Regions from separate parts of the Rhizobium ruizarguesonis genome, predicted to be linked through region 1. Evidence: predicted binding sites of a transcription regulator. Region 1 holds the regulator's gene; each other region holds the start of a gene.
What was found. Region 1 encodes LexA, which represses DNA repair genes until DNA is damaged. Its sites were predicted from a motif close to TGTTCNNNNTGTGTTCNG; they were not measured.
Positions count from the first base shown of each region.

Region 1 (10,274 bases):
CGGCGGCGCCACGATCAGAATCTCCGGCCCATCGAATTCGAAGGGCCAGGCGTGATTGCGGATCAGCCGCACGAGCCGGCTGATGCCCTGGCATGCGGCAAAGGCCGAGCCCGCCACGACCGGCTTCATGTCATTGGTGCCGAGCAGAAGGACAACGAGGTCGAGCGGCGCATGCGTCTGCAGGATCGTCGGCAGGATGCGCGCACCGTTGCGGTCGCAATCGGCGAGGTGGTCGTCGAAAGCGGTCGTGCGGCCGTTCAGGCCTTCGGCGATGACGCGCGCCTCACTGCCGAGCGCGGCTTGAAGCACGCTCGGCCAGCGATTCTTGTAGTCATGACGGCCGATCGTCTCGGCGTCATAACCCCAGGTCAGCGAGTCGCCATAGCAAAGAACGGTCTTGGTCATTTCCGCCTCCGCGCCGCTATCAGACAAGCATGCCCATCGGGTTCTCGATGTAGCCCTTGAAGGCCTGGAGCAGCTCGGCGCCGAGCGCGCCGTCGACGCAGCGATGGTCGGTCGAGAGCGTGACTGACATCACGGTGGCGATTGCCATTTCGCCCTTCTTGACGACAACCCGCTGTTCGCCGGCACCGACCGCGAGGATCGTCGCATGCGGCGGGTTGACGACGGCTGCGAAGTTCTTCACGCCCATCATGCCCATGTTGGAGACCGAGCTGGTGCCGCCCTGATATTCCTCAGGCTTCAGCTTGCGATCCTTGGCCCGCTTGCCGAGATCGCGCATCTCGTTGGAGATCGTCGACAGGGTCTTTTCCTCGGCCTTGCGGATGATCGGCGTGATCAGGCCGCCGGGGATCGAGACAGCAACGCCGACATCGGCGTGCTTGTGCTTGACCATGTTGCTGTCGGTCCAGGAGACATTGGCATCCGGAACGTCGCGCAGCGCCAGCGCCATGGCCTTGATGACCATGTCGTTGACCGAGAGCTTGTAGGCCGGAGCGTTGTCCTTGCGCGGAGCCGCATCGTTCAGCTGGGCGCGCAGCGCCAGCAGCGCATCGAGTTCGCAATCGACGCTGACGTAGAAATGCGGGATCGTCTGCTTGGATTCGACCAGGCGCCTGGCGATCGTCTTGCGCATGCCGTCATGCGGCACGAGCTCGTAGGAACCAGGTTCGAAGAGCTTAAGCACGGCTTCTTCGGACGCGCCCTTCGGTGCAGCGGCGGCCGGAGCCGGCGCGGCGGCCGCAGATACGGGCGCAGCAGCAGCCTTGGCGCCACCGCCGGCAACGGCGGCTTCGATGTCGCTCTTGACGACGCGGCCGTGCGGGCCGGAGCCTGCAACTGCCGAAAGGTCGATACCGGCTTCCTTGGCCAGCCTGCGGGCAAGCGGCGAAGAGAAGGTGCGGTTGCCATCAGATGAAACCGAGGCGGCTGCGGCGGTGGTTACAGGTGCCGCAGCCGGAGTAGACTGGGCGGGAGCCGGTGCAGCCTCGGCCTTCGGCGCGGCTGCACCGTCAGCTTTCGGGGCCGGAGCGGCGGAACCCGCACTGCTTGCGGCAGCGGAGACATCCTCGCCATCGGCGGCGAGAACCGCTATCAGCGCATTGACCTTGACGCCTTCGGTGCCGGCGGCAACGACGAGCTTGGCGACAGTGCCTTCATCGACGGCTTCGACTTCCATCGTCGCCTTGTCGGTTTCGATCTCGGCGATCACATCGCCGGACTTGACCTTGTCGCCTTCCTTGACCAGCCATTTGGAAAGATTGCCTTCCTCCATGGTCGGAGAGAGGGCGGGCATCGTGATATTGATCGGCATCGAAACACCCTCCCCTTATTTGTAGCAAACAGCCTTCACCGCATCGACCACTTCGCCGACGTTCGGAAGGGCGAGCTTTTCGAGATTGGCGGCGTAAGGCATCGGAACGTCCTTGCCTGCGATCGTCAGGATCGGCGCATCGAGATAATCGAAGGCCTGCTGCATGACGCGGGTGGCGATTTCGGTGCCGACTGATGATTGCGGATAACCTTCCTCGACGGTCACCAGACGGCCGGTCTTCTTCACCGATTCGATCACAGCCGGCAGGTCCATCGGGCGGATAGTGCGAAGGTCGATCAGTTCGACATCGATGCCGAGCTTTTCGAGTTCGGCGACAGCCTTGATCGCATAGGTCATGCCGATGCCGAAGGAGACGACCGTGACGTCCTTGCCCGGACGATGGATGCGCGCCTTGCCGATCGGCAGGACGAAATTGTCGAGCTTCGGCACATCGAAATGCTGGCCGTAGAGAATTTCGTTTTCGAGGAAGATGACCGGGTTCGGATCGCGGATCGCAGCCTTCAGCAGGCCCTTGGCATCGGATGCCGTGTAGGGCATGACGACCTTCAGGCCGGGAATGGCGCTGTACCAGGCTGCATAATCCTGGCTGTGCTGGGCGCCGACACGGGCCGCTGCACCATTCGGGCCGCGGAAGACGATCGGAGCGCCCATCTGGCCGCCTGACATATAAAGCGTCTTGGCAGCGGAGTTGATGATCTGGTCGATTGCCTGCATGGCGAAGTTGAAGGTCATGAATTCGACGATCGGCCGAAGGCCGGCCATTGCGGCACCGACGCCGACGCCGGCAAAGCCATGCTCGGTGATCGGCGTATCGACGACGCGGCGGGGGCCGAATTCCTGCAGCAGCCCCTGCGTGACCTTGTAGGCGCCCTGATATTCGGCGACTTCCTCGCCCATGACGAAGACGTTTTCGTCGGCGCGCATTTCCTCGGCCATGGCGTCACGAAGCGCTTCGCGCACGGTCGTCGACACCATTTCGGTGCCGGCCGGGATTTCGGGGTCGTTCTGCACCTGGGCTTTCGGCTCGGCCGGAACGGGTGCGGATGCCGGAGTTGCGGCAGCCGGTTTTTCCTCCTGCGCGGCCTGCGGTGCAGCAGCCGGAGCGGACGCAGACATGTCGGATGCGGATTCACCGTCCTGCAGGAGAACGGCGATCTTGGCGTTCACCTTGACGCCTTCGGTTCCGGCAGGAACCAGAAGCTTGCCGATGACGCCTTCGTCGACGGCTTCGACTTCCATCGTCGCCTTGTCGGTTTCGATTTCGGCGATCACGTCGCCTGAGGTGACCTTGTCACCTTCCTGCTTCAGCCATTTGGACAGTGTGCCTTCTTCCATGGTCGGAGAGAGGGCGGGCATGAGGATATCGATAGGCATGGGTTCCCTCCCCGATTAGAGCAGAATGTCGGTATAGAGCTCGGATACATCCGGCTCCGGATCGGCCTGGGCGAAGTCGGCGCTGTCGGCGACGATGTCGCGGACATCCTTGTCGATCGCCTTCAGATCGTCTTCGGAAGCCCAGCCCTTTTCGACGAGGCGAGCCTTGACCTGTTCGATCGGGTCGTGCTCGGAGCGCATCTTCTGCACCTCGTCCTTGGAGCGATACTTCGCCGGGTCGGACATGGAGTGACCGCGATAACGATAGGTCAGCATTTCGAGAATGATCGGGCCCTTGCCGGAACGGCAATGTTCGAGCGCCTCGTCGGCCGCCGCCTTGACGGCGCGGACGTCCATGCCATCGACCTGAATGCCGGGGATGCCGAAGCCGGATCCACGCAGCGAGTAATTCGACTGCGCGGTGGCGCGGGCGGTCGAGGTGCCCATGGCGTAACGGTTGTTCTCGACGATATAGACGATCGGCAGCTTCCAGAGAGCAGCCATGTTGAAGCTCTCGTAGACCTGGCCCTGGTTGGCAGCGCCGTCGCCGAAATAGGCGATGGAGACATTGTCGTTGCCGCGGTAGCGGTTTGCGAAGGCAAGACCCGTTCCGAGCGAGACCTGGGCGCCGACGATGCCGTGACCGCCGTAGAAATGCTTCTCTTTCGAGAACATGTGCATCGAGCCGCCTTTGCCGTGGGAATAGCCGCTGCGACGCCCGGTCAGTTCCGCCATGACGCCGCGCGCTTCCATGCCGGTTGCCAGCATATGGCCGTGGTCGCGATAGGCGGTGATGACCTGGTCGCCATCCTTCTGCGCCATCTGCATGCCGACGACGACAGCTTCCTGACCGATGTAGAGGTGACAAAAGCCGCCGATGAAGCCCATGCCGTAAAGCTGACCGGCCTTCTCCTCGAAGCGGCGGATCAACAGCATCTCGCGATAGGCCTTCAGCTCTTCATTGCGATCGAAGTCGGCTACCGGGCCGCCATTCGATGCTTTGGCTGCCGGTTTTGCTGCAGTTTTGCGGCTGGAAACGGTCGCGGTCTTTCGCGGCGCCATTCAACCCTCCCTATGGGTTTGTCGTTTCTTGGTGGCGCGTACCATAGGGAAGAAATATGACCACAGCAATGCCATAATTGCATGGCTCGTATTCGGCACTAAATTATTGATAAATATACAGAAATAGCAATTAACCAATTTCAAGTTAATTGGAATAGTGATTGAATACGACGATCTCGTCCGCGCGCGACATATTGAGCTGATAGCGCGCTTTTTCGTCCAGCATATCCTTGTCGAGCGAGCCGTCACTCAGGAGCGCGACCTGATTTTCCAGATGTTCGCGCTTCGCCTTCAAGATCGCAAGCTCTTTGTCACGCGCGACACGCTGATGCTCGAACGCCTCCGTCGCGCGCAGGCCGTAATCGCCATGGATGCAATGATAACCGAAATAGGAGAGGAAGGCGACCGTCATGGCCGGAATGACGAAGCGGCCGATCTTTCTCTTCTTATGATGCTTTGTCCACATACACGCATGCTCTTGAACGCATTACCAATTCGTTCAATCTAGCGCGCAGAGATTAACCGTTCGTTGACTCTAAAAACCGCGCAATAAAAAACCCGCGCCGAGAGGCGCGGGCCAAACCATTGGAAATCAGATCCGATCAGCCGCGAATGATCGAGCGGCCGGCATACTGGGCCTGCGGGCCGAGGCCTTCCTCGATGCGGATCAGCTGGTTGTACTTGGCAAGACGGTCAGAACGCGACAGCGAGCCGGTCTTGATCTGACCGCAGTTGGTGGCGACCGCGAGATCGGCGATGGTCGAATCTTCGGTCTCGCCGGAGCGGTGGGACATGACGGCGGTATAGGCCGCCTTGTGCGCCGTGTTGACGGCATCGAGGGTTTCCGTCAGCGAGCCGATCTGGTTGACCTTGACGAGGATCGAGTTGGCAACACCCATGCGGATGCCGTCGCGAAGACGGGCGGAGTTGGTGACGAAGAGATCGTCGCCGACGAGCTGGGTCTTCTTGCCGGCCAGGTCGGTCAGCGTCTTCCAGCCATCCCAGTCGTCTTCGGCCATTCCGTCCTCGATCGAGATGATCGGATACTTGGCGGCGAGCTCGGCCAGATATTCGGCCATGGCGCCCGATTCCAGCGTGCGGCCTTCCCCTTCGAGAACGTATTTGCCGTCCTTGAAGAATTCCGTCGAGGCGCAATCGAGGCCGAGGTAGATGTCCTCGCCCGGCTTGTAGCCGGCTTTCTCGACCGACTTCATGATGAAGTCGAGAGCTTCCGGCGCGCTCTTCAGGCCCGGTGCGAAACCGCCTTCGTCGCCGACATTGGTGTTGTGGCCCTGTGCGGCAAGTTCCTTGCGCAGCGTATGGAAGACTTCCGAACCCATGCGCACGGCTTCGGCGATCGTATCGGCGCCGACCGGCAGGATCATGAACTCCTGGAAATCGATCGGGTTGTCGGCGTGGGCGCCGCCGTTGATGATGTTCATCATCGGCACCGGCAGCAGGCTGGCGGAAGCGCCGCCGACATAACGGTAGAGCGGCAGGCCGGAAGCCTGGGCGGCAGCCTTGGCAACGGCGAGCGAGACGCCGAGGATGGCGTTGGCGCCGAGGCGCGACTTGTTCGGCGTGCCGTCCAGCTCGATCATGATGTTGTCGATCTGGATCTGGTTTTCGGCGTCAATGCCGCCGATCGCGTCGAAGATCTCGGTGTTGGCGGCGTCGACCGCCTTTTGGACGCCCTTGCCGAGGTAGCGCTTGCCGCCGTCGCGCAGTTCGACCGCCTCATGCGCGCCCGTCGAGGCGCCCGAGGGAACGGCCGCGCGGCCCATGCTGCCATCTTCGAGATAGACATCGACTTCGACGGTGGGGTTGCCACGGCTATCGAGAATCTCGCGGGCGATGATATCGGTGATTGCAGTCATGGGTTCTTCCTGCTCGGTGGGTGATAAGTCGGTTCGAAAACTGTCTTAGTCGAAGGCGGGCAAATTACAATGCTGCAATTTCCAGCCTTCGAACCGTGTTCGGATCTCGCCTATAGCACGATCATGTCAGGCTGTTGAACGTCAAGCCTTGGCGACCGCATCGAAGGCGAGCAGCTTTTCAAGCAGCCGCGGCATGTCCTTGAGATAGACCATGTTGGGGCCGTCGGAAGGTGCATTGTCGGGGTCCTGATGGGTTTCGATGAAGACCCCGGCGATACCGGCAGCCACCGCTGCGCGCGCCAGCGTTTCCACGAATTCCCGCTGACCGCCGGAAGAATCGCCCTGCCCGCCCGGCTGCGCCACAGAATGGGTCGCATCGAAGATAACAGGGGCGCCCATCGCTGCCATGATCGGCAGCGAGCGCATGTCGGAGACCAGCGTATTGTACCCGAAGGAGGCGCCGCGCTCACACAGCAGCACGTTCGGATTGCCGCTGGCATTGAGCTTCTTCAGGACGTTCTTCATATCCCAGGGAGCGAGGAACTGGCCCTTCTTGACATTGACGACGCGGCCGGTCTTGGCGGCGGCGATGAGAAGGTCGGTCTGGCGGCAAAGGAAGGCCGGGATCTGCAGGACGTCGACGACCTTTGCCACCTCCGCGCATTGCTCTGCGGTATGAACGTCGGTCAGGACAGGAAAGCCGAATTCCTTCTTCAGGTCGGCAAAGACCTCCATGCCCTTTTCGATCCCGATACCGCGTTCAGCCGAGAGCGAGGTCCGGTTCGCCTTGTCGAAGGAGCTCTTGTAAACGAGGCCGATGCCGAGCTTTTCACAAAGCTCTTTCAGCGTGCCGGCAACCATGAAGGCGTGGTCGCGGCTCTCCATCTGGCAGGGGCCGGCAATCAGCGACAGGCGGCCGGTATTGGAAAAGCTGACCTGGCCTTGGCCCTCGCCGATCCTGACTTCTGAATTCGTATCAGTGCTCATCGTGTTTCCTCGAAGGCGAAGAGCGCGCCCTGCCCGGGCGCAGGCTTCACCACAATGCGATTGTTCTTGCGCGTGTATGTCACCCCGTTAGCAGCCAAATGCGCTTCTGTCACGGCAAGATCGGCGACGGCAAAGAGGATTGCCCTGCCGCGCAGGCCGCGATCGCCGGATGAGACGGCGATGTCGAAATAGGCTTCCAGCCCTTCCTGCGTCATCAGGCTGATTTTCGCGTTCGACGCTGCGATATTGACGCCAAAACTCGTTTTCTCGACTGTCGCTTGCGCCACGGCAAGGCCGACGAAGGCAGCAAAGGCGGCGGCGTCGGGTGCGCAAAGCGCTATCTCGGTTATGCCGCTGACGCCATTGGCATGCGTCTCCAGCGCGCCGCGGTCGGCCGGCAGCGGATTGACGCGCTCGACGGTGAAGAGGAAGAGGTCAGGCGCGCGCAGGTCGCCGGCGAAAGCCAGTTTGAAGCCGGCAATCGTCTGCGCACCGTCCGGCATCGTCATCGGCCGGGTGAACTGCAGCACTTCGCCAGCGCTCGATCCGTCGCCGACGAAGTTCTGATGATCGAGGCTGGCATCCTCACTGCCGAAAGCCAGCCCCGAAAGCCCTTCCTCGCCGCAGCGGAAGCGGAAGGCACGGTTGCGGGCGGTGAAGACATTGCCTTGCCGCGCAGAAGCCTCGCTCTCCTCGGCGCTCGCAATCCCGAGCGGCTCCAGATAGGTCTTGTCGGCAAAAAAGACGCAGGCATTCTCCGTTCCGAAGGGATGGCGCGCATCGGCGGCAACGGTGAAGCCGAGCTTGCCGATCCTTTCGCGCGCCACATCAATATTGACGACGGGCAGCACGACATGATCCAGCGGATGCGGTTTGGCGGAATGCGTGTTCATCATAATCCCTCCTCAAAACGGCAAGAGATTTGCGACAGCGCCACCCTCAATGCAAGACTTGTGTCCCAATCCGGCCAATGAAAATAAAAATCTCGACGAGTTGGCGCGAAGTTTTACGGAAATTTAGCTACTTGCGGAACACATATGGAACATATAGTGTCTGTTCTGGATTTGTTTCAATCACGAGGTCACAACGTCGATGCTCACGCGCAAACAACAGGAGCTTCTCCTTTTCATTCACGAGCGCATGAAAGAATCCGGCGTTCCGCCGTCTTTCGACGAAATGAAGGATGCGCTGGACCTCGCCTCGAAGTCCGGGATTCACCGGCTGATCACGGCGCTCGAGGAACGTGGCTTCATTCGCCGCCTACCGAACCGTGCTCGTGCGCTTGAGGTCATCAAGCTTCCGGAGGCCTACAGCCCCAGCATTCAGCCCCGGCGCGGCTTTTCGCCGAGCGTCATCGAGGGCAGCCTCGGCAAGCCCCAGCCGGTCGCCGCCCCCGCTGCCGCAAAACCCGTTGCCGACAACGGCAACTCGGTTTCCGTGCCGGTCATGGGCCGTATCGCCGCCGGCGTTCCGATCTCGGCGATCCAGAACAATACCCACGACATCGTCGTTCCGGCCGACATGCTCGGTTCCGGTGAACATTATGCGCTGGAGGTCAAGGGCGATTCGATGATCGACGCCGGCATCTTCGACGGCGACACGGTGATCATTCGCAACGGCAGCACCGCAAGTCCCGGTGACATCGTCGTGGCTCTCGTCGACGACGAGGAAGCAACACTCAAACGCTTCCGCCGCAAGGGCGCCTCGATCGCGCTCGAAGCCGCCAACCCGGCTTACGAGACCCGAATCTTCGGGCCGGACCGCGTCAAGGTGCAAGGCAAACTCGTCGGTCTCATTCGCCGCTATCACTGACACTGGGCGGGCCGGATTCGGCAAAACTGTTGCTGCGCCAGTCATAGGCGCGATGGCGCATCCATGGCCGCGACAGATCATCGAATGCGGCTGTGACGTCCAGGCCGGCATCGGCGAAGCGTAATTCGACGGAACCGGTCCTGCGCAGCGTCTCACCGGTGAAGAGCGTCGCACCTGAGCGGCAGCTGTTGAAGCGCAGGCGCACCGACGTCACGACGATATCGGCCGCATCGCAGGCCGGACCGAGATAGGCGGCATTGTCGATGACAGCAACCACGCGACCATTGCCAAGCCTTGATGTGCACCAGGCCTTCTTGACGCAAGAAAAGCGGTTTGCGTCAGCGCTCGTTGCAGCCGCCCGCATCGCCGACCTTGCTTCGTTCTGCTGATCGCGGGAAAGCCTGACGCGGCGGTCTTCTCCCTCCGGCGGGATAGCAGGCCCCTCCAGCATCTTCGGCGGGTGATGCGTCGGCAGGACCAGCGCTCTCTGCCACTGGTCGAAGATGAAATCCGGCGGTCTTTCGCGGTTGGAAGCCATGGCCGCCGTCTCGACGACCGCGACGAGACCACCATCCTCCGAAATTACCAGATCCGGCGGCCGGGGAACTGGCAGAAGCAACAGGATGAGTGTTGCGACCGCGATGATTGATGTGCCGATATGGCGCAGCCGGGTGCGGAGCAGCGTCAACAGCAGAAAGCCGGCGACGGCGACCGCGAAATACCAGGCGGGCAAGCGGCCGACGTCGATATTGCCACCCCAGCCGGACACGGTCTTTGCGACCGCGATCACCAGATCGAGGCCGAATCCGACGACCTTCCAGGGCAAAACGTCCAGACCGAAAGGCATGAGCAGCATCGCCAGCAGGCCGGCCGGCATGATGATGAAGGAGATGATCGGCATCGTCGCGAGGTTTGCCGGCAGGCCGTAGGCGGTCAAGCGATGAAAATGCTCGATCGAAAACAGCGCGGTGGAAAACCCACCGATCAGCGAGGTCAGGAAGACGCCGCCGAAGAAGCCCGCAACCGTAACGATGGGCCGAAACACCGGCAGCTTCAGGAAGGCGTTTTCGCGGATGCCCCGGTCCTTCCACAGCTGATAACCCGATACCAACGCCAACGTCGCGGCAAAGGACATCTGGAAGCTCGGACCCAAGACCTCGGACGGTGAAATGGCGATGATGACAAGCGCGGAGAGCGCGACGTTGCGCAGGCTGATCGACGGCCGGTCGAAGAAGACCGCAATCAACATGATGGCCATCATGATGAAGGCGCGTTCGGCGGAGACCGCAAAGCCCGAGATCAGGAAATAGGCCGTGACGGCAAGCAGCGCGCCGGCGGCGGCGATCTTCTTGGTCGGATAGGCCTGG
Region 1 covers NZ_CP071678.1:2,303,119-2,313,392, reverse strand. Annotated here, with positions in the region: gene J3P73_RS11525 (SGNH/GDSL hydrolase family protein) at 1-405, opposite strand, end outside; gene J3P73_RS11520 (pyruvate dehydrogenase complex dihydrolipoamide acetyltransferase) at 425-1,774, opposite strand; gene J3P73_RS11515 (pyruvate dehydrogenase complex E1 component subunit beta) at 1,790-3,169, opposite strand; gene pdhA (pyruvate dehydrogenase (acetyl-transferring) E1 component subunit alpha) at 3,185-4,231, opposite strand; gene J3P73_RS11505 (FtsB family cell division protein) at 4,377-4,697, opposite strand; gene eno (phosphopyruvate hydratase) at 4,834-6,108, opposite strand; gene kdsA (3-deoxy-8-phosphooctulonate synthase) at 6,250-7,095, opposite strand; gene J3P73_RS11490 (VOC family protein) at 7,092-7,988, opposite strand; gene lexA (transcriptional repressor LexA) at 8,188-8,907, shown strand; gene J3P73_RS11480 (ComEC/Rec2 family competence protein) at 8,888-10,274, opposite strand, start outside.

Region 2 (10,274 bases), 140 kb from region 1:
GTCACCGCGCATCGGCTCGATGGCGGCAACGCCGCGCATGATGACGGATCCGCGGCCGGTCTCATAGGCGGATCGGATGCCGGCACGGCCAAGGATCTTCGCACCTGTGGGGAAATCGGGGCCGGGAATGATCTGCATCAGTTCCGGCAGCTCGATTGCCGGATCGTCGATCAGCGCGACGCAGCCGTCGATGACTTCGGAGAGATTGTGCGGCGGGATGTTGGTCGCCATGCCGACGGCGATGCCGCCGGCGCCATTGACGAGCAGGTTCGGGAACTTGGCGGGCACCACGACCGGCTCGGAGAGCGTACCGTCGTAGTTGTCGCGGAAATCGACGGTTTCCTTGTCGAGATCGTCGAGCAGCGAATGGGCAGCCTTTTCGAGGCGGCATTCGGTGTAACGTTCGGCCGCCGGCGGATCACCATCGACCGAGCCGAAATTGCCCTGACCGTCGATCAGCGGCAGCCGCAGCGACCAGGGCTGCGCCATGCGGGCGAGCGCATCATAGATCGCGGAATTGCCGTGCGGATGGAATTTACCCATCACGTCACCGGTGACGCGGGCGCATTTGACGTATTTCTTGTTCCAGTCGATACCGAGCTCGGACATGCCGTAGAGGATGCGCCGGTGCACGGGCTTCAGGCCGTCGCGCACGTCGGGCAGCGCGCGGCTGACGATGACGCTCATGGCGTAATCGAGATACGACCGCTGCATTTCCTCCATGATGGAGATGGGCTCGATGCCTGGCGGGAGCTTCCCGCCGCCGGGGGGTGTTTGCTCAGTCAAAACAGATCACGATCTCTTCTAGAATCACTTGAAGATTTATAGCGGAAAGCCTGTTGCCACGCCAATTTCACAGCGCGTTTTGAACAGGCTTTTGCGGCTTAAAGACGGTAAAACATACAAGTTGCGCGGCCAGACCGGACAAATCCGCTGCGGGCCGCCGCGGGATATTTGCCAAATCGGAATCCCCGCTTCACAATCATAAAAAACCACACACCCATATGGGGTTCCGGAGAGCCGATGGCAAGCGCCGACCAATTGATCAACGCCTTCACGACGCTGCTCGTCACCATCGATCCGCCGGGGCTCGCACCGATCTTCCTGGGCCTGACGACAGGCATGAGCCGCAGCGAGCGTACGCAGGTGGCGCTGCGCGGCTCGACCATCGCCTTCATCATCCTCGCCGTCTTCGCGCTGTTCGGCGCGGGCGTGCTCGGCGTGCTCGGGATTTCGATCGGCGCCTTCCGCATCGCCGGCGGGCTGCTGTTGTTCTGGATCGCCTTTGAGATGGTGTTCGAGAGGCGGCAGGAGCGCAAGGAGAAGGCGACCGAGGCGGCGATCACCAAGGATCACATCGAGAATATCGCCGTCTTCCCCCTCGCCTTGCCGCTGATTGCCGGTCCGGGTGCGATCTCGGCGACGATCCTGCTTGCCGGCACGCTGGCCACCTCGATCGGGAAAGCGCAACTGATCGGCGTCATTGCCGCCAATCTGCTGCTGACCTTCCTCATGCTGCTCATCGCCGAAAGGCTGGACCGTTTCCTCGGCGTCACCGGCCGGGCGATCCTGACACGCCTTCTTGGCGTCATCCTCGCTGCCCTTGCCGCACAGTTCGTCGTCGACGGCGCGAAATCGGCGTTCAATCTGATCAGCGCGACGCCGCACTGAAAACGGCCGTAGACGATTGAGGCCGATCCGATCTGAACGATCTGCCGCGAGATCAAAGAAAAAGAGCATGACGCCGTTATAGACGCCATGCTCTCCACTCATTCACAAAACCAGGAAAGCCCACCGATCAGAACGGGATGTCGTCGTCGAGATCCCGCGAGAAGTTGCCGCCACCGCCACCGCCGCGGCTCGGTGCTGAGGAGGGAGCCGGGGCGCCGTAGTCGTCGCCATAATCGTTGCCGCCACCGGCGCTGCCACGGCCGCCGCTCGCACCGCCGCCTTCGCCGCGGCCGTCGAGCATCGTCAGCGTCGAACCAAAACCCTGCAGCACCACTTCCGTGCTGTAACGGTCCTGGCCCTGCTGGTCCTGCCACTTGCGGGTCTGCAGCTGGCCTTCGATATAAAGCTTGGCGCCCTTCTTCACATATTGCTCGACGACCTTGCAGAGGCCCTCGTTGAAGACGACGACAGTGTGCCATTCGGTCTTCTCACGGCGCTCGCCGGAATTGCGGTCGCGCCAGGTCTCCGAGGTCGCGATACGAAGATTGGCGATCGGCCGGCCATCCTGAGTGCGGCGGATTTCGGGGTCTGCACCGACGTTTCCAATCAGAATTACCTTGTTCACGCTACCAGCCATGCTTCTCACCCTGCCTGCCGCCCTGCCCGGCGGCGTTTAATCGATCGGCGCACCTTAAACCATCACGGACCGCCGATGCGCATGGGCGGCATTTAATCCACATGTTTATCCATCAGAAAGCCGCATGCATCCATCAGGAATTTTGTTCTTTATTTGTTCTAGTTTATCCGTATGATCCTGTCAACAGAATCGAAAACCTTGAGCCCTTGCGAATATTCAGCCTCGACTCGCCCGTCGGCATCACTAAATAAGGGCTGTTATCCAGAAAACCAAAGCAGAGACGATGAGCGAACTGAAGACGATCTCCATCCGCGGCGCGCGCGAGCATAATCTCAAGAGCATCGATCTCGATCTGCCGCGTAACAAGCTGATCGTCATGACCGGGCTTTCGGGTTCGGGCAAATCCTCGCTCGCCTTCGACACGATCTATGCCGAGGGCCAGCGGCGTTATGTCGAGAGCCTGTCGGCCTATGCCCGGCAGTTCCTCGAGATGATGCAGAAGCCCGATGTCGACCAGATCGACGGGCTGTCGCCGGCAATCTCGATCGAGCAGAAGACCACCTCGCGCAATCCGCGCTCGACGGTCGGCACCGTGACCGAGATCTACGACTATATGCGCCTGCTCTTTGCCCGCGTCGGCGTTCCCTATTCGCCGGCGACCGGCCTGCCGATCGAGAGCCAGACCGTCAGCCAGATGGTCGACCGTATCCTCGATTTCGGCGAGGGCACCCGTCTTTATATCCTTGCGCCGCTCGTGCGCGGGCGCAAGGGCGAATACAAGAAGGAACTGGCGGAGCTGATGAAGAAGGGCTTCCAGCGCGTCAAGGTCGACGGCCAGTTCTACGAGATCGCCGAGGCGCCGGTGCTCGACAAGAAGTACAAACACGACATCGACGTGGTGGTCGACCGCATCGTCGTGCGCTCGGACGTTTCGGCGCGCCTGGCGGACAGTCTGGAGACCTGCCTGAAGCTCGCCGACGGGCTGGCGGTTGCCGAATTCGCCGACAAGCCGCTGCCGCCGGAGGAGACGTCGGCCGGCGGTTCGGCGAACAAGTCGCTGAACGAGACGCATGAACGCGTGCTGTTTTCGGAGAAATTCGCCTGCCCGGTCTCCGGCTTCACCATTCCCGAGATCGAACCCAGGCTCTTCTCCTTCAACAACCCGTTCGGCGCCTGCCCGACCTGCGACGGCCTCGGCGCTCAGCAGAAGATCGATGCGGATCTGATCGTGCCCGAGCCCGAGCGGACGTTGCGCGACGGAGCGATCGCGCCTTGGGCCAAGTCGACCTCGCCCTATTACAACCAGACGCTGGAAGCGCTCGGCAAACATTACGGCTTCAAGCTGGGCACGCGTTGGAACGATCTGTCCGACGAGGCCAAGGATGTCATCCTCAACGGCACTGACGACAAGATCGAATTCCATTACGCCGATGGCGCCCGCTCCTATACGACGCAGAAGAATTTCGAAGGCATCATCACCAACCTCGAGCGCCGCTGGAAGGAGACCGATTCCGCCTGGGCGCGCGAGGATATCGAGCGCTTCATGTCGGCCGCCCCCTGCCCTTCCTGCAATGGCTTCCGCCTGAAGCCGGAGGCCTTGGCGGTGAAGATCGACACGCTGCATATCGGCGAAGTGACTGGTATGTCGATCCGCGTCGCCCGTGACTGGTTCGAGACGCTGCCGGCAAGCTTCAACGCCAAGCAGAACGAGATCGCCGTGCGCATCCTCAAGGAAATCCGCGACCGGCTGCGCTTCCTCAACGACGTCGGCCTGGAATATCTCAGCCTGTCGCGCAATTCCGGCACGCTGTCGGGCGGCGAAAGCCAGCGCATCCGGCTTGCCTCGCAGATCGGCTCGGGGCTGACGGGCGTGCTTTACGTGCTCGACGAGCCGTCGATCGGCCTGCATCAGCGCGACAATGCCCGGCTGCTCGACACGCTGAAGCACCTGCGCGACATCGGCAACACCGTCATCGTCGTCGAACATGACGAAGATGCGATCCTGTCGGCCGACGACGTGGTCGATATCGGCCCGGCAGCCGGCATTCACGGCGGCCAGGTGATCGCCCATGGTACGCCGCAAGACATCATGGACAATCCGAACTCGCTGACCGGCAAATATCTCTCGGGCGAACTCGGCGTTCCGGTTCCCAACGAGCGCCGCAAGCAGAAGAAAGGCCGCGAGATCAAGGTGGTCGGCGCACGCGGCAACAATCTGAAGAACGTCACGGCGGCGATCCCGCTTGGGGTCTTCACGGCGGTGACCGGCGTTTCGGGCGGCGGCAAATCCACCTTCCTGATCGAGACGCTCTATAAATCGGCGGCAAGGCGCGTCATGGGCGCGCGTGAAAACCCGGCCGATCACGACCGCATCGACGGCTTCGAGCATATCGACAAGGTGATCGACATCGACCAATCGCCGATCGGCCGCACGCCGCGCTCGAACCCGGCGACCTATACCGGCGCCTTCACGCCGATCCGAGATTGGTTCGCCGGTCTGCCGGAGGCGAAGGCCCGCGGCTACCAGCCGGGCCGCTTCTCCTTCAACGTCAAGGGCGGACGCTGCGAGGCCTGCCAGGGAGACGGCGTCATCAAGATCGAGATGCACTTCCTGCCCGATGTCTACGTCACCTGCGACGTCTGCCACGGCAAGCGCTATAACAGAGAGACGCTCGACGTCACCTTCAAACAGAGGTCGATCGCCGACGTGCTCGACATGACTGTGGAGGAAGGCGTCGATTTCTTCGCGGCGGTGCCTGCCGTGCGCGACAAGCTGCAATCGCTGAAGGATGTCGGCCTCGGTTATATCAAGGTCGGCCAGCAGGCGAATACGCTCTCGGGCGGCGAGGCGCAGCGCGTCAAGCTTGCCAAGGAACTGTCGAAACGCTCGACGGGACGCACGCTCTACATTCTCGACGAACCGACGACCGGCCTGCATTTCCACGACGTCGCCAAGCTGCTCGAAATGCTGCACGAACTGGTCAACCAGGGCAATTCGGTGGTGGTGATCGAACACAATCTCGAAGTCATCAAGACGGCCGACTGGGTGCTCGATTTCGGCCCCGAAGGCGGCGATGGCGGCGGTGAGATCGTCGCAACCGGTACGCCCGAAGCGATCGTCAAGGAAAAGCGGTCCTATACCGGACACTTCCTGAAGGAATTGCTGGAACGGCGCCCGGTGAAGAAGGCGGTTGCGGCGGAATGACGATGAGGCCAGCGTCACCCGATGATCTGGAAACGATCGTGACGCTGACAGCCGCCGCCTATCGGCCCTATACCGAACTCTTCGGCGCTCCGCCGATCCCGGTGACGGAGGACTACGCGCCGCGGATCGAACGCGGCGAGGTCTGGCTGCGCGAGATCGGCGGGCAAACGGCCGGCGTGGTGGTCCTCGAACGGCATTCCGATCACCTCATGCTGTTCAGCATCGCGGTCTCGCCGGCCTTTCAGGGTGCCGGACATGGGCTGGCCATGCTGCATTGGCTGGAGGGCAAGGCGCGGGAATGGGACGTGCCGGAGATCCGGCTCTACACCAATGCGCGGATGGAGCGGAACATCGCGGTCTACAGCGCCTTCGGGTTTCAGGAAACGGGTCGCCGGCCGAACCCTTATCGGCCAGGATGGACACTCGTCGACATGACGAAAGAGATCAATGCGGCTTGAGCGGCTGCGAATGGGAGGACGACATGACGAAATCCGGCACTATCCGCACCGGCATCGGCGGCTGGACTTTCGAGCCCTGGCGCGGGCATTTCTTTCCCGACAGCCTGAAACAGAAGGACGAGCTGAATTATGCCAGCCGCCAGCTGAAGGTCATCGAGGTCAACGGCACCTATTACAGCACGCAGAAGCCCGCGGTCTTTGCCAAATGGGCGGCTGACGTGCCCGACGGTTTCATCTTTTCGCTGAAGGCGACGCGTTTCGTCACCAATCGGCGAGTGCTTGCCGAAGCCGGTGAATCGATGGAGCGGTTCCTGTTGTCAGGCATTAGCGAACTCGGCGATCATCTCGGGCCGCTGCTCTGGCAGTTCGCGCCGACGAAGAGGTTCGATGCAGACGATTTCGAAGCCTTCCTGAAGCTGCTGCCGGCAAAACAGGACGGGCTGACGCTCCGCCACGTGGTTGAGGTACGGCACGATTCCTTCAAGGTGCCGGAGTTCGTGGCGCTGCTTTCGAAATATGGCGTGGCGCCTGTTTGCGCCGAACATTTCGAATATCCGATGATCGCCGACGTGACGGCCGATTTCGTCTATATCAGGCTGCAGAAGGGATCGGACGATATCCCGACCTGCTATCCGGAAAAGGACCTGAAGGCCTGGGCAGACCGGCTGGAGACCTGGGCCGAGGGCAAGGTTCCTGATGATCTGCCGCTGATCGATGGAGATCGCAAAGTGAAGTCTGAGCCGCGCGACGTCTTCGCCTTCATGATCCATGAGGGCAAGGTCAATGCGCCGCATGGGGCAATCGCCCTGCAGCAGGCGCTGGCGAAATAGGCGAGGCTGGATATGACGCTTTGCTCGTCGATGGACTCTGGCTTTATTTTTTCCCGTTCGCCAGCGCCTCTTTCCGCCGGCGGCGCGGCAGGAGCGATTTGAGGTACCGCCATAGCGGCGAGACGGCGTAGCCTGTGACCGGAATTGCGATCAAGCCGGCGACGATACCGACGATGCCCGCGCCTGCGGCCTCGACGATCCAGCGCAGCACCGATGCCAGAACGGGAATGGCATGCGTCGTCGCCTCACCGGCATCATGGATCAGATGCGCAAGGCCGCCGATCCCGTAGGCTTCGAGGCCATGAACGATTATGCCGCCGCCGACCCAGATCATGGCGGCCGTTCCGACGATGCCGAGCACTTTCAGAAAATAAGGCATGCCTGTGACAAGCCCCTTCCCGATCGAACGCAAGACGGCGCCCATCGGAGATGCCGTCCGCAGACGCGCCAGCATCAGACCCAGATCATCGGCCTTCACGATAAGCGCCACGCCGCCATAGACCATGATCGTGATCCCCAGCCCAACGACGGCGAGGATGAGGGCTTGCGTGAACATGCTGCCTGACGGCACCGCGGCGAGCGTAATCGCCATGATTTCGGCCGACAGGATGAAATCCGTCTTGATTGCGCCGGCAACCTTCTCGTCTTCTAGCGATTTGGCATCGAGGCTTGTCGTCTCGAGTGCCGATTCATGGGCATGGGCTGCATGCGGCATCACCAGTTCGTAGACTTTTTCCACACCCTCGTAGCAGAGATAAAGCCCGCCGATCATCAGCAGCGGCGTGATCGCCTGCGGTGCGACAAGGCTCAGGATCAGTGCTGCCGGAAGCAGGATCAGAAGCTTGTTCTTCAGCGAGCCGAGCGTGATCTTGCCGATGATCGGCAATTCGCGTGCTGCCGAAAATCCGGTGACATAGCGGGGTGTGACGGCCGCATCATCAATGACGACGCCAGCCGCTTTCGCGCCTGCCTTGGCCGCCTGGCCGGCAATATCGTCGAGCGACGCCGCAGCCACCTTGGCCAATGCCGCGATATCATCAAGAAGGGCGATCAGGCCAATACTCATTCGAGCCTCCGTCGAGAAGACAGACTTACGCAGTAAAAAACGGAAAGCCCGTCAATGAGACGTGGAATCCTCCGCCGGGAAGATGCCACGCAAGGAGCGCGACGACAATGGCCGTTATTCAGCCGGCATCGGGCTCAACCCGCCTCGTCCAGCGGAGGACGGACCTGCCGTTCCCGTTTCTGCGAAACCCGCATTTACAATTGTAAAACAATCCCAGACTGCGCCACAGTCAGACATGTCGGGTGACGGTCCAGATTCTGCGTTCAAGGTGCAGAAGGCCAGCAGCGGGCAGGCGCTCTAAAGCGGCAATACTTCGGCTGCAAGCTCCTCTGCCGTCAGCCCTTTGCCGGCGCGTTGGCCAGCCTTGCCGTGCAGCCAGACGCCGGCAGCCGCGGCCTCGAAGGCCGGCAGGCCCTGGGCGAGCAATCCGCCGATGATGCCGGCAAGCACGTCGCCGGAACCGGCGGTGGCAAGCCAGACGGGAGCGTTGGTATTGATGAGCGCACGGCCGTCTGGCGCGGCGATGACGGTATCGGCGCCTTTGTAGATAATCGCGGCATTGGCGCGGCGGGCGGCGGCCAAGGCCTTATCCACCTTGCCGAGCGCTTCGTCGCCGCCGATATCGGGAAAGAGCCGCGCGAATTCGCCTTCGTGCGGCGTCAGCACCAGACGCGGCTCACCCCGGAAAAGATTAAACAGCTGTTGCGGATCGTCCTTGAACGAGGAGATGCCATCGGCATCGAGCACCAGATGGCGATCAGCAAGGGCCGAGACGAAGCCGCGCGCCCTGGCGCCAATGCCGAAACCCGGGCCGAGGACGAAGGTCTGCAGCCGCTTGTCCGAGAGCCAGTCGCCGAGGTCGGCCTCGTCGTCGATGGCATGCAGCATGACGGCGGTGAGATGCGCGGCATTGGCCGCCATCGCCGCGCGGGGGGCGGCGATCGTCACCAGGCCGGCGCCGGCCTTCAGGCCCGAGATCGCCGACATGCGCGCCGCACCCGTCTTGTCGGCCTCGCCTGAGAAGACGACCAGATGACCACGCTTGTATTTGTGGGTTTCCAGTTGCTCGGCCGGCAGCGCACTCTTCCAGGCATCCGGCGTGTTCTCGGCGATGAGACCGCCCGCCTCAGCCCTGATGATGCGGGCGGGAATGCCGATATCGAAGACCTCCAATTCACCGCAAAGCTCCCTGCCCGGCATCAGCAGATGGCCGGGCTTACGGGTCATGAAGGTGATGGTGTTGTGGGCCCGGAAGGCGGCACCCAGCACCTTGCCGGTGCGGCCATCAAGGCCGGAGGGCAGATCGATGGCGAGCACCGGAATATCGGCCTGCGTGACGCGGCCGATCAGCGCGCGCACATCGTCTGACACCGCGCGGCCAAGCCCCGCCCCGAACAGGCCATCGATGACGACGTCGCCGGTTTCGGGCCGATAGAGGTCGAGTTCCTGTCCCTTCAATTCGCAGCCGATGCGGGCGCGGGCGGCATCGCCCTTCAGCCTCACGGGATCGCCGAGGTGGAACAGCGCCACCCTCGCCCCGCTCTGCTGCAGATGACGTGCTGCGACATAGGCGTCGCCGCCATTGTTGCCGGGTCCGCAAAACGCGACGAAGCGCAACGCTCCGGGATGAAGGCGCAGAGCCGCGGCCGCAACTGCGGCGCCTGCCCTTTCCATCAGGGCGAAGGAATCGATGCCGGATGCGGCAGCGGCCGTATCGACGGCGGCCATTTCGGCGGGCGTAAGAAGAAGGTCGGACAGATGTTTGATCATCATTCCTATTCAATCAAAAAACGCCTAAAAAACAACCGCCTGAAATACCAAAGAGAAGAACGCAATTTAATCATTTGCCTATATTTTCACCGCCTCGAGATGTGTATTCGCAGTTGCGAAAATACCTGACTTTTTCCGTTTCGGATGTGTTTTTGATCGGAGACAATGTTTTTCCACCTGTTCCGCCACCAAAACCACATGGAATTCCCCGCAAACGCGCCGTTTTTGACAGAATCGACGTCTTTTTTCGAGAAGATGGATTTCAAACTGGCACGATATCTGCATCATATCCGGCGAGCGGGAAAATTCCTGCCATAACAGGAGAAGCGGAGAGACATTTTCTCATGAAAAAGATCGAAGCGATCATTAAGCCTTTCAAGCTGGACGAAGTGAAGGAAGCCCTTCAGGAAGTCGGTCTGCAGGGTATCACGGTCACGGAAGCCAAGGGTTTCGGCCGTCAGAAGGGCCACACGGAACTCTACCGCGGAGCCGAATACGTCGTCGATTTCCTGCCGAAGGTAAAAGTCGAGGTTGTACTGGCCGACGAGAACGCGGAAGCGGTCATTGAAGCGATCCGCAAGGCGGCGCAGACCGGCCGCATCGGCGACGGAAAGATCTTCGTCTCCAACGTCGAAGA
Region 2 covers NZ_CP071678.1:2,447,235-2,457,508, reverse strand. Annotated here, with positions in the region: gene gyrA (DNA gyrase subunit A) at 1-786, opposite strand, end outside; gene J3P73_RS12230 (MarC family protein) at 1,024-1,671, shown strand; gene J3P73_RS12225 (single-stranded DNA-binding protein) at 1,799-2,308, opposite strand; gene uvrA (excinuclease ABC subunit UvrA) at 2,592-5,513, shown strand; gene J3P73_RS12215 (GNAT family N-acetyltransferase) at 5,510-5,971, shown strand; gene J3P73_RS12210 (DUF72 domain-containing protein) at 5,995-6,801, shown strand; gene J3P73_RS12205 (DUF808 domain-containing protein) at 6,845-7,867, opposite strand; gene J3P73_RS12200 (bifunctional ADP-dependent NAD(P)H-hydrate dehydratase/NAD(P)H-hydrate epimerase) at 8,165-9,637, opposite strand; gene J3P73_RS12195 (P-II family nitrogen regulator) at 9,982-10,274, shown strand, end outside.
Region 2: uvrA (excinuclease ABC subunit UvrA) is a predicted target of LexA. The motif match lies at 2,452-2,469, and genes of this name have one in related genera.

Region 3 (10,274 bases), 360 kb from region 1:
ACGCAGTTTGGGCAGCAGGAAGAAGCAACTGACGGCCCAGATGGATGGATCATGCGCATCGCCCTCATCCAGCGGCCGCGAGACGGTGCGCGGCGAATTGAACTGCGGCACGTCGTGGCGCGGCCCGACCTGCACCCAGGCGACCGGCACGCCGTCGGCATAACAGAGGATGCCAGGCGGCGGACCCGCCTCGATCCGCTCCCGCATATGCGCCTTGCGTTCGTCGGCCGCCATCTTCGTCCGTATCGCATGCGGCAGGCGCAATGCGACGCACCAGCAGTTATAGAAGGCACCCTGCGGCCCGAACACGATTTCGAAGTCGTCCCAGCGTTCTGGCGTTACCGGCTCGAAACGAAGATCGTTATCCAAAGGCAAAGCTCCCGGCCTCTCTTGAGACTCGGAAGCTTAAGGCGTAATGTCCGATCGTTCAATCTTTGTTCTCATCATGACGCCCGCGCCTGACAAGACACCCGGCTTCTGTCGCGACTGCCTTGCCGAGCAGAAGGGCGAGGCGCGCCGGTGCGTTTCCTGCGGCAGTCCCCGCCTCGTGCGCCATCGCGAACTCTATGCATTGACGCTGGCGCATATCGATTGCGACGCCTTCTACGCAGCGGTGGAGAAACGCGACAATCCTGATCTTGCCGACAAGCCTGTCATCATCGGCGGCGGCAAACGCGGTGTGGTTTCCACTGCCTGCTATATCGCCCGTATCCACGGCGTGCGTTCGGCCATGCCGATGTTCAAGGCGCTGGAGGCATGCCCTCAAGCGATCGTCATCCGCCCCGACATGGAGAAATATGTCCGGGTCGGGCGGCAGGTGCGCGCAATGATGCAGGATCTGACGCCGCTGGTGCAGCCGCTATCGATCGACGAGGCCTTCCTGGAGCTCGGCGGCACCGAGAGGCTGCATCACGATCCGCCGGCGCGCACGCTCGCCAAATTCGCCCGTCGCATCGAAAGGGAGATCGGCATCACCGTTTCGGTCGGGCTTTCCTATTGCAAATTTCTCGCCAAGGTCGCCTCCGATCTGCAGAAGCCGCGCGGCTTTTCGGTCATCGGCCGCGAGGAAGCGGTCGAGTTCCTGGCGCCGCGTCCCGTCACCACGATCTGGGGCGTCGGCAAGGCCTTTGCGGCGACGCTGGACGCGGACGGCATCCGCACCATCGGCCAGCTGCAGCAGATGGAGGAAAACGATCTGATGCGCCGCTACGGCAGTATCGGGCAGCGGCTCGCCCGGCTGTCGCGCGGCGTCGACGACCGCGAGGTGCATCTCAACGATGCGGCCAAGAGCGTATCGGCCGAGACGACCTTCTTCGAAGACATATCGCGCTACGACGATCTGGTGCCGATCCTGCGCAACCTTTCCGAAAAGGTGTCCTGGCGGCTAAAGAAAAACGGCATTGCCGGCCATACCGTCGTCCTGAAGATGAAGACCGCCGATTTCAAATCGCGCACCCGCAACCGCAAGCTCGAAGACCCGACCCAGCTTGCCGACAAGATCTTCCGCACCGGGCTCGAGCTTCTCGAAAAAGAGACAGACGGTACGAAGTTCCGCCTGATCGGCATCGGCGTCACCGATCTCGGCGATGCCGCCCGCGCCGATCCGCCCGATCTGATCGACCGGCAATCGGGCCGGCGGGCGGCAGCCGAAGCGGCGATGGACAAGCTGCGTGACAAGTTCGGCAAGAAAACGGTCGAGACCGGCTACACCTTCGGCAGCGGCAAGCGCGATCACTAACGCGTGAGGGCAGCCGGCGATCCAGCCTATAAAATCTTCCTTAAACTTCGTCTCATAATGTGCCGGGCAAGTATTGCGTATGGTTGGGTCTCATGTTCTCGCGTCTCGTCTTCGGCCTCGGCTTGCTGTCGGCCACCGCACTCGTGCACCCCGCTCTTGCCGCGGATGCGCGCACGCTGCAGATCATCGTCTCCAAGGACAAGCAGTCGCTTGTGGTCTATGACGGCACCGAGGTCGTCGCGACCTCGAAGGTCTCGACCGGCAAGGACGGCCACACGACGCCGAGCGGCATCTTCTCGGTGCTGGAAAAGCAGAAATACCACGAATCCAACCTCTATTCGGCGGCGCCGATGCCGTTCATGCAAAGGCTGACCTGGTCCGGCATCGCGCTGCACGAATCCAATTCGGTCCCGCGTTATCCGGCCTCACATGGCTGCGTGCGCATGCCGGGCGCTTTCGCAAAAATGCTTTATGGGATGACCGATCCCGGTGTCCCCGTCATTATCAGCGACGGTGAACTGGTGCCGCAGCCGATCGATCATCCGACCCTTTTCCATCCGGATGCACCGGCGGCGATGCCGCTGCTTTCGGATGTCGAACTGCGGCCCTCTATGCCCGACAGCCCCGAAAAGCCGGTGCAGGTGGCGATGAACGATACCGCTGCCATGCCGATGCCGGTAGCGCAGCCGATTGCAGCGCCCGAACCCGAGCCGCCGTCCGAGCCGATCAGCATGCTGATTACGCGCCGGACGCTGCGCGAGACGGTGATCGACATCCAGACCCTGCTCAACCAGCTCGGTTTTCCCGCCGGCAATCCGGACGGCTTGCTCGGTTCGTCGACCGTACAGGCGATAAAGGCTTTCAAGACGCTACGGCCGGCGGAATTTGCCGGCGACAGGAGCCTGGTCTCCGACACGCTCCTCAGAGAAGTCTATGCCGCGGCTGGCAAGGGCGAGCCGCCGAACGGCGTCATCATGGTGCGGCAGGCCTTCAAACCGATCTTCGAAGCGCCGGTGACGATCGCCGATCCGGGACTGGCGCTCGGCACACATTTCTTCACGCTGCATGCGGTCGATGAAAAGGCCGGCACCGCCGACTGGCTCGGCATCACGCTTGAGAACAATCTCTCCCGCGAGACGATGAAGCGGCTTGGCATCACCAATCAGGAAAGCTCGATCATTACAGGCAAGCCGATCGCCCGTTCGCTCAACAGGATTGCCATCCCCGACGAGACCCGCCACAAGATTGACGCCCTCATCGCGCCCGGCTCGACGCTGACGATCTCCGATACCGGCCTCGGCCGGGAGACCGGCGAAGGCACGGATTTCATCACGATCACCCGCGGGTGATGGCCATCACGCTAATGCGTGTCGCCCAAAAGTGCGCAGCGGTTTTGGGATAACGAAATGCATAAAACAAAGACTTAAAGCGCGGCGCATGAATCCTGATTGACGCGACGCGCTTTAGGCTGATCAGACAAGCTCGACGTCGATGACGCCGGGGGCGGCGCGAAGGGCGGCGGCGATCTCCGGTGTGATGCGGTATTTCTCCGGCAGTGCTACTTCCACCTCGCGTTTGCCCTCCTCCTTGATGACGATGAAGGAAACGAGGCCATCGCCCTTGGCGTTCAAATGGCCGGCAACCATTCTCAGCGGTCCGGAATCGCGAACATAGACGCGCAGCGCCTTCTGCATCTGCAGCGACTTTTCCTCCAGCGACTGGATCGTCTGGATGCGCAGGCCGATGCCCTCCGGCCGCTCCTCGCCCGTCGCGGTCAGCACGAAGGATTTGCCTGACTCCAACACGTCGCGATACTGGTTGAGCATCTCCGAAAAGAGCACCGCTTCGAACTGGCCCGAAGAATCGGAGAAGACGATGATGCCCATCTTGTTGCCGGTGCGAGTCTTGCGCTCCTGCTTCGAGATGACGGTACCGGCAAGGCGCGCATTGGCCGCGCCCTGCTTGATGGCGGCGGAAAACTCGGCAAAGGTCTGCACCCGCATCTTCTGCAGGATATTGTTGTAGGAATCGAGCGGGTGGGCTGTGAGATAAAAGCCCAGCACCTGGAACTCCTTGAGCAGCCGCTCGGAGGGGAGCCAGGGCGAGAACGGCGGCAGGGAGATTTTCTCAGGCCCCGACGTCAACGTACTGCCGAAAATGTCCGACTGGCCGCTCAGTTTGTTCTCCTGGGCGCGCTGGGCATAACCGAGAATGCGGTCGAGGCCGGCTGCTAGCTGGGCGCGGTCCATGTCGAAACAATCGAAGGCGCCGGCATAGATCAGGCTTTCGAGCACGCGACGATTGACCTGACGCGGATCGATACGCAGGCAGAAATCCTCGATGCTGGCAAAGGGCTTGTCGCCACGCACCCCAACAATATGGTCGACGGCGGATTCGCCGACGCCCTTGAGAGCGGCGAGCGCGTAATAGATGCGGTTGTCGCCGGTCTCGAAATGGCAGAAGGAGGTCTGCACCGAGGGTGCGATCACCTCAATGCCGAGGCGCTTGGCATCCTGACGGAAATCATTGACCTTTTCCGTGTTGGACATGTCGAGCGTCATCGAGGCGGCGAGGAATTCGACCGGGTAATGCGCCTTCATGTAGGCGGTCTGGTAGGAGACGATGGCATAGGCGGCGGCATGCGACTTGTTGAAGCCGTAATTGGCGAACTTCGCCAGCAGCTCGAAGATATTGTCGGCCTGCGGCTTCGATACACCATTCTTGACGGCGCCTACGACGAAGCGTTCGCGCTGCTGGTCCATCTCGGCCTTGATCTTCTTGCCCATGGCGCGACGCAGAAGGTCGGCTTCGCCCAGCGAGTAGCCGGACAGCACCTGGGCGATCTGCATCACCTGTTCCTGATAGACGATGACACCCTGGGTTTCCTTGAGCAGGTGGTCGATCATCGGATGGATCGATTCCAGCTCTTCGTCGCCGTGCTTGCGAGCGTTGTAGGTCGGGATGTTCTCCATCGGGCCGGGACGATAGAGCGCCACCAGCGCGATGATGTCCTCGATGCAGTCCGGCTTCATGCCGATCAGCGCCTTGCGCATGCCGGCACTTTCCACCTGGAACACGCCGACCGTCTCGCCGCGCGACAGCATCTCGTAGGTCTTCTTGTCGTCGAGTGGAATGGCCGCGAGATCGACCTTGATACCAAGCTTGGCGACAAAATCGACCGCGACCTTCAACACGGTCAGCGTCTTCAGGCCGAGGAAGTCGAACTTGACGAGGCCCGCCTGCTCCACCCATTTCATGTTGAACTGGGTGACCGGCATGTCCGAGCGCGGATCGCGATACATCGGCACCAGCTTGGAAAGCGGCCGGTCGCCGATGACGATGCCGGCGGCATGGGTCGAGGCATGGCGGTAGAGCCCCTCGATCTTCTGGGCGATGTCGAGCAGGCGCGCGACAACAGGTTCTTTCGCCGCCTCCTCCTGCAGCTTCGGCTCCTCCTCGATCGCCTTGGACAGCGGCGTCGGATTGGCGGGGTTGTTCGGCACGAGTTTGCAGATCTTGTCGACCTGGCCGTAGGGCATTTCCAGCACACGGCCGACGTCGCGAAGGGCGGCACGCGCCTGCAGCGAACCGAAGGTGATGATCTGCGCCACCTGCTCGCGGCCATACTTGGCCTGGACATAGCGGATCACCTCTTCGCGGCGGTCCTGACAGAAGTCGATGTCGAAGTCGGGCATCGAGACGCGTTCCGGATTGAGGAAGCGCTCGAAGAGCAGCGAAAAACGTAAGGGATCGACGTCGGTGATCGTCAATGCATAGGCGACCAGCGAACCAGCGCCCGAACCGCGGCCGGGACCGACCGGAATGTCGTGCTGCTTGGCCCATTTGATGAAGTCGGCAACGATCAGGAAGTAGCCGGGGAAACGCATGCGCTCGATGACGCTGAGCTCGAAATCCAGCCGTTCGCGATAATCCTCTTCCTCGTAACCCGGCGACATGCCGAGCGTCGAAAGCCGCATGTCCAGCCCTTCGACCGCCTGGCGGCGCAGCTCGCTCGCCTCGGCGCGTTCGGCCTCCTCGGCATCGTCGGTCGCACCGGTGAAGCGTGGCAGGATCGGCTTTCGCGTCTTCAGCACGAAGGAGCAGCGCGTGGCGATCTCGATCGTATTTTCCAGCGCTTCCGGCAGGTCGGCGAAGAGCTTGACCATCTCGGCCCGGCTCTTCAGATAGTGATCCGGCGTCAGGCGAAAGCGGCTGTCGTCGGAGACGATGGCGTTGTGCGCGACCGCCATCAACGCATCATGAGCGTCGTAATCGTCGCGTGTCGGAAAGAAAGCCTCGTTGGTCGCAACCAGCGGCAGCTCGTGGGCACAGGCGAGCCCGATGATCTTCTGCTCGTGCCGCTTGTCGTAGGTGCCGTGCCGCTGCAGTTCGACATAGAGCCTGTCGCCGAAGAGACGTTTCAGCGTGAGCAGCCGGGCTTCCGCCTGAGCGGGATGGCCTTCCTTGATCGCCACGTCGACCGGCCCGGTCAAGGCGCCGCTCAATGCGATCAGCCCTTCCGTGCCCGCCTCCTCCAGCCAGGAGGCGCTGATATGAACGGCCTGGTTGCTCTCGCCGCCGAGATAGGCCCGGCTGACGAGATCGACCAGCCGTTCGTAACCGGCATCCGTCGCAGCGAGAAGAACGATCGCCGGCAGCTTGACCAGGGCCTGCTGACCGCCGCGCTTTTCGGTTTCCAGCCCGTCTTCCATGTCGATCGAGACCTGGCAGCCGATGATCGGCTGCAGGCCTTCCTCCATCGCCTTCTGGGAGAATTCGAGGGCGACGAACAGATTGTTGGTGTCGGTAATCGCAATCGCCGGCTGGCTGTCGCCGGTCGCCTTGTAGAGGATCTTCTTCAGCGGCAGCGCGCCCTCGAGAAGCGAATAGGCGGAATGGACCCTCAGGTGGATGAAACCCGGCGTGCCGGTCGCCTCACCCGTTGAACCCTTTGCCGTATCCGCCATGACATGCCTTCCCAATCACCCGAATGAATCGGACGCATTGTCGGCATAGAGGGCGATGATGTCCAGAAGAAGTCCCGCGTCCGGACCGCATGACTGCCATGCGATCCCCTGAAAACTTTAGAACGCCATGACGATAAGCGAGAAGCTGGCAACGAACATTGCGATGGAGGTGAATGCTGCGATATCACGGATCATGTCAGTCATCGGGCTCTCCTTTACTCGTTATGTTTTCAATTTGTTCCATGTATGTTCTGTTGTCAACAGGAATCTTTTCCTCCTTTCTTGTGTTTGAAAAATGCCGGGATGCGCACCTGCGAATCGCTGGGAGCCAGCACCCGATGAGATGGGCAACAGCTTTGCCTTCTGGGCTGCCACAGATCGGTCATGGCGCCTAGACGGCTACCCCCCTCGAGGCGACCCGTTTATTTCGAGCCAATGTTCTCTTTTTGTTCTTTACACATCGCGGCATATTTGCCAGCATCGGGCTGAGAGGAGAATGAGATGTTGAATATTGCGATGCTGAACGAATTCGTCGTGGAGGCGAAGGCTGCGACCTATGTCGGCGGCGGCGTGGCGCGCGCGCCCTGCCGGCCGGGTTCCCACGATATCGGTTACGAACGCGGCGACTGGCGCTATCTCGACAGCTATTTCGGCGGCACCGATTTTGCCGGACAGGAAGTGGTGTGGCTTGCCGACGAGCCCGTCTGGGCGATGAATTATTTTGGCTGCGTCATTGCGCCTGATCTCATCGACGGCGCAGCAGCCGGGACGGTGATCAAGACAGCACTTTCGGCGATGTATCGAGAGGGCCGGTTTCTTGGCGGAATGGAATTCGACCATCCGTTCGGCCGCTATATCGACCGCAGCGAAGGCCACTGCGAGCGGTTCAGCGGCCACGAATGCATCATGGTCGATGGCCAGAAGGCCTATGTGCTCGACTACCGCGGCGGGCTGATCATCCCCTGATCGCTGCCCACTGCTGTTCTGTCAAAAGTGCATAATGTCCCGCCAGGGGTTGGCGAGATCAGCCCCCATCCGGCTGCCGCCACCGACCGGGGTCGAGCCACACGTGTCGACCCGTCCTTCGGACCCCGGCTCGCGGGGCGAAGGGACATACCGCACCCGCTTTCCCTACCCTCGACGCTGCGTTTGGCACGTCCCCTCGCCCCGTTTTTTACGAGGGTCCGCAGGACGGGTCGAGACGAGTGGCTCGACCCCCGGTAGGTTACGGTGAGGGGCAGCCATCGGCGCAAACCGGACACCGTGGACCGCAGTCTCAGAAATCGACGATCTTGCCGTCGGAGATCGTCACGCGCCGATCCATGCGGCGGGCGAGCTCGTGATTATGGGTGGCGATGAGGGCAGCAAGGCCGGACTGGCGCACGAGCGCCTCCAGCGCGTCGAAGACATAGCTTGCCGTTTCCGGGTCGAGATTGCCTGTCGGCTCGTCGGCAAAAAGCAGGGTCGGCGCATTGGCGACGGCGCGGGCAATCGCGACGCGCTGCTGCTCGCCACCGGAAAGCTCGCCCGGGCGATGCGAGCCACGATGGCCGATGCGCATATAATCGAGAAGCTGGCCGGCCCGCTCTCCGGCTTCCTTCCAGGAAAGCCCGGCGATCAGCTGCGGCATCATGATGTTCTCGAGTGCCGAGAACTCCGGCAAGAGGTGGTGGAACTGGTAAACGAAGCCGATTTCGCTCCGGCGGATCGCGGTGCGCTTCTCGTCGCTAAGGCCGTCACAGGCATGACCGTTGATGTTGACTTCACCACCGTCCGGATGCTCCAGCAGGCCGGCGATATGCAGCAGCGTCGATTTGCCGGTGCCGGATGGAGCGACGAGAGCGACGATCTCGCCCTTCGACATCGAAAAATCCGCGCCCTTCAGGATCGAGAGCAGCGTATCGCCCTGCCCGTAATGGCGTTCGACGCCGGTAAGCTTGAGAACGACGTTGCGTTTCATAGATGCGGCATTCCTTATTCGTAGCGCAGGGCCTGCACCGGATCGAGCCTGGAGGCACGCCAGGCCGGGAAAATGGTCGCGATGAAGGAGAGCGTCAGCGCCATGACGACGATCGACATCGTTTCGCTGAAATCCATTTCGGCCGGCAGCTGGCTGAGGAAATAGACCTGCGGATTGAAGAGAACGGTGCCTGATACCCAGGAGAAGAATTGGCGGACGGATTCGATGTTGACGCAGACAAGAACGCCGAGCAACACACCGCCAATTGTGCCGACGATCCCGATCGCCGCTCCGGTCATGAAGAAGATGCGCATGATCGCACCGGCGCTGGCACCCATGGTACGCAGGATGGCGATATCGCTGCCCTTGTCCTTCACCAACATGATGAGGCCGGAGATGATGTTCAGCGCCGCGACAAGCACGATCAGCGTCAGGATCATGAACATGACGTTACGCTCGACCTGTAGCGCCGAGAAAAAGGTCTGGTTGCGCTGGCGCCAGTCGGTGAGGTTGATCTGGCGGCCGGCCGCCTCCACTACCTTAGGCTTCAGATTGTCTATATCGTCGGGGTGGTCGACGAAGAGTTCGATCGACTGCACCAGTCCCTCGGCGTTGAAATAGAGCTGCGCCTCCTCCAGCGGCATGAAGATGATCGAGGAGTCGTATTCCGACATGCCGATCTCGAAGAGGCCGGAAATCTTGTAGGACTTGACGCGCGGGCTGACGCCCATTGGCGTAATGTCACCATCTGGCGACGTCAGCGTAATAAGGTCGCCGACGCTAAGACCCAACTGGTCGGCCATGCGCGTGCCGATCAGCACGCCCTGGCCGGAGGCAAAGCCTACCATGTCTCCCGGTTTGATATTCTCAGAAACCGCTTTGAGCTTGGTCAGGTCCTCCGCGCGGACGCCGCGCACCAGCGCGCCCGTGCTGCCGCCCGCCTGGGCGGAGGCAAGTACCTGGCCCTCCACCAACGGCAGCGCCATCTTGACGCCAGGCACGGCGGCAAGCCTGCTGGCGAGGTCGGCATAATCGGTGAAAGGGCCATCGGACGGCTGGACGATCATGTGGCCGTTGATGCCGAGAATGCGCGAGACGAGCTCTGTGCGAAAGCCGTTCATCACGGCCATGACGATGATCAGTGTCGCAACGCCGAGCATGATGCCGACAAAGGAGAAGCCGGCGATCACCGAGATGAAGGCCTCCTTGCGGCGGGCGCGCAGATAACGCCACGCCACGAGGCGTTCGAAGGTGGAAAATGGCTTGCCAGCCGGACCCAAGCCGGATTTTGAACTCCGGTCCACTGCTGCCTCTGCCATTTCGCCTCCGTTTCCTTAAGCCACGAACCGGTTGATCGCCGCTTCGATGGTCATCGTTTCGCGGGCGCCGGTCTTGCGGTCCTTCACTTCAACTTCGCCGTTGGCGACCGCGCGCGGGCCGGCGATGATCTGGACGGGCACACCGATCAGGTCGGCGGTCGCGAATTTCGTACCGGCCCGATCGTCGGTATCGTCGTAGAGCACATCCTTGCCGGCCTTGGTCAGCGCGGCATAGATCAGCTCGCAGGTATCGTCACAGGCCTGATCGCCCGCCTTCATGTTGATCACAA
Region 3 covers NZ_CP071678.1:1,941,398-1,951,671, reverse strand. Annotated here, with positions in the region: gene J3P73_RS09670 (GNAT family N-acetyltransferase) at 1-369, opposite strand, end outside; gene J3P73_RS09665 (DNA polymerase IV) at 446-1,738, shown strand; gene J3P73_RS09660 (L,D-transpeptidase family protein) at 1,831-3,087, shown strand; gene dnaE (DNA polymerase III subunit alpha) at 3,211-6,705, opposite strand; gene J3P73_RS09650 (DUF5680 domain-containing protein) at 7,207-7,671, shown strand; gene J3P73_RS09645 (ABC transporter ATP-binding protein) at 7,982-8,665, opposite strand; gene J3P73_RS09640 (lipoprotein-releasing ABC transporter permease subunit) at 8,680-9,984, opposite strand; gene proS (proline--tRNA ligase) at 10,000-10,274, opposite strand, start outside.
Region 3: J3P73_RS09650 (DUF5680 domain-containing protein) is a predicted target of LexA. The motif match lies at 7,142-7,159, and genes of this name have one in related genera.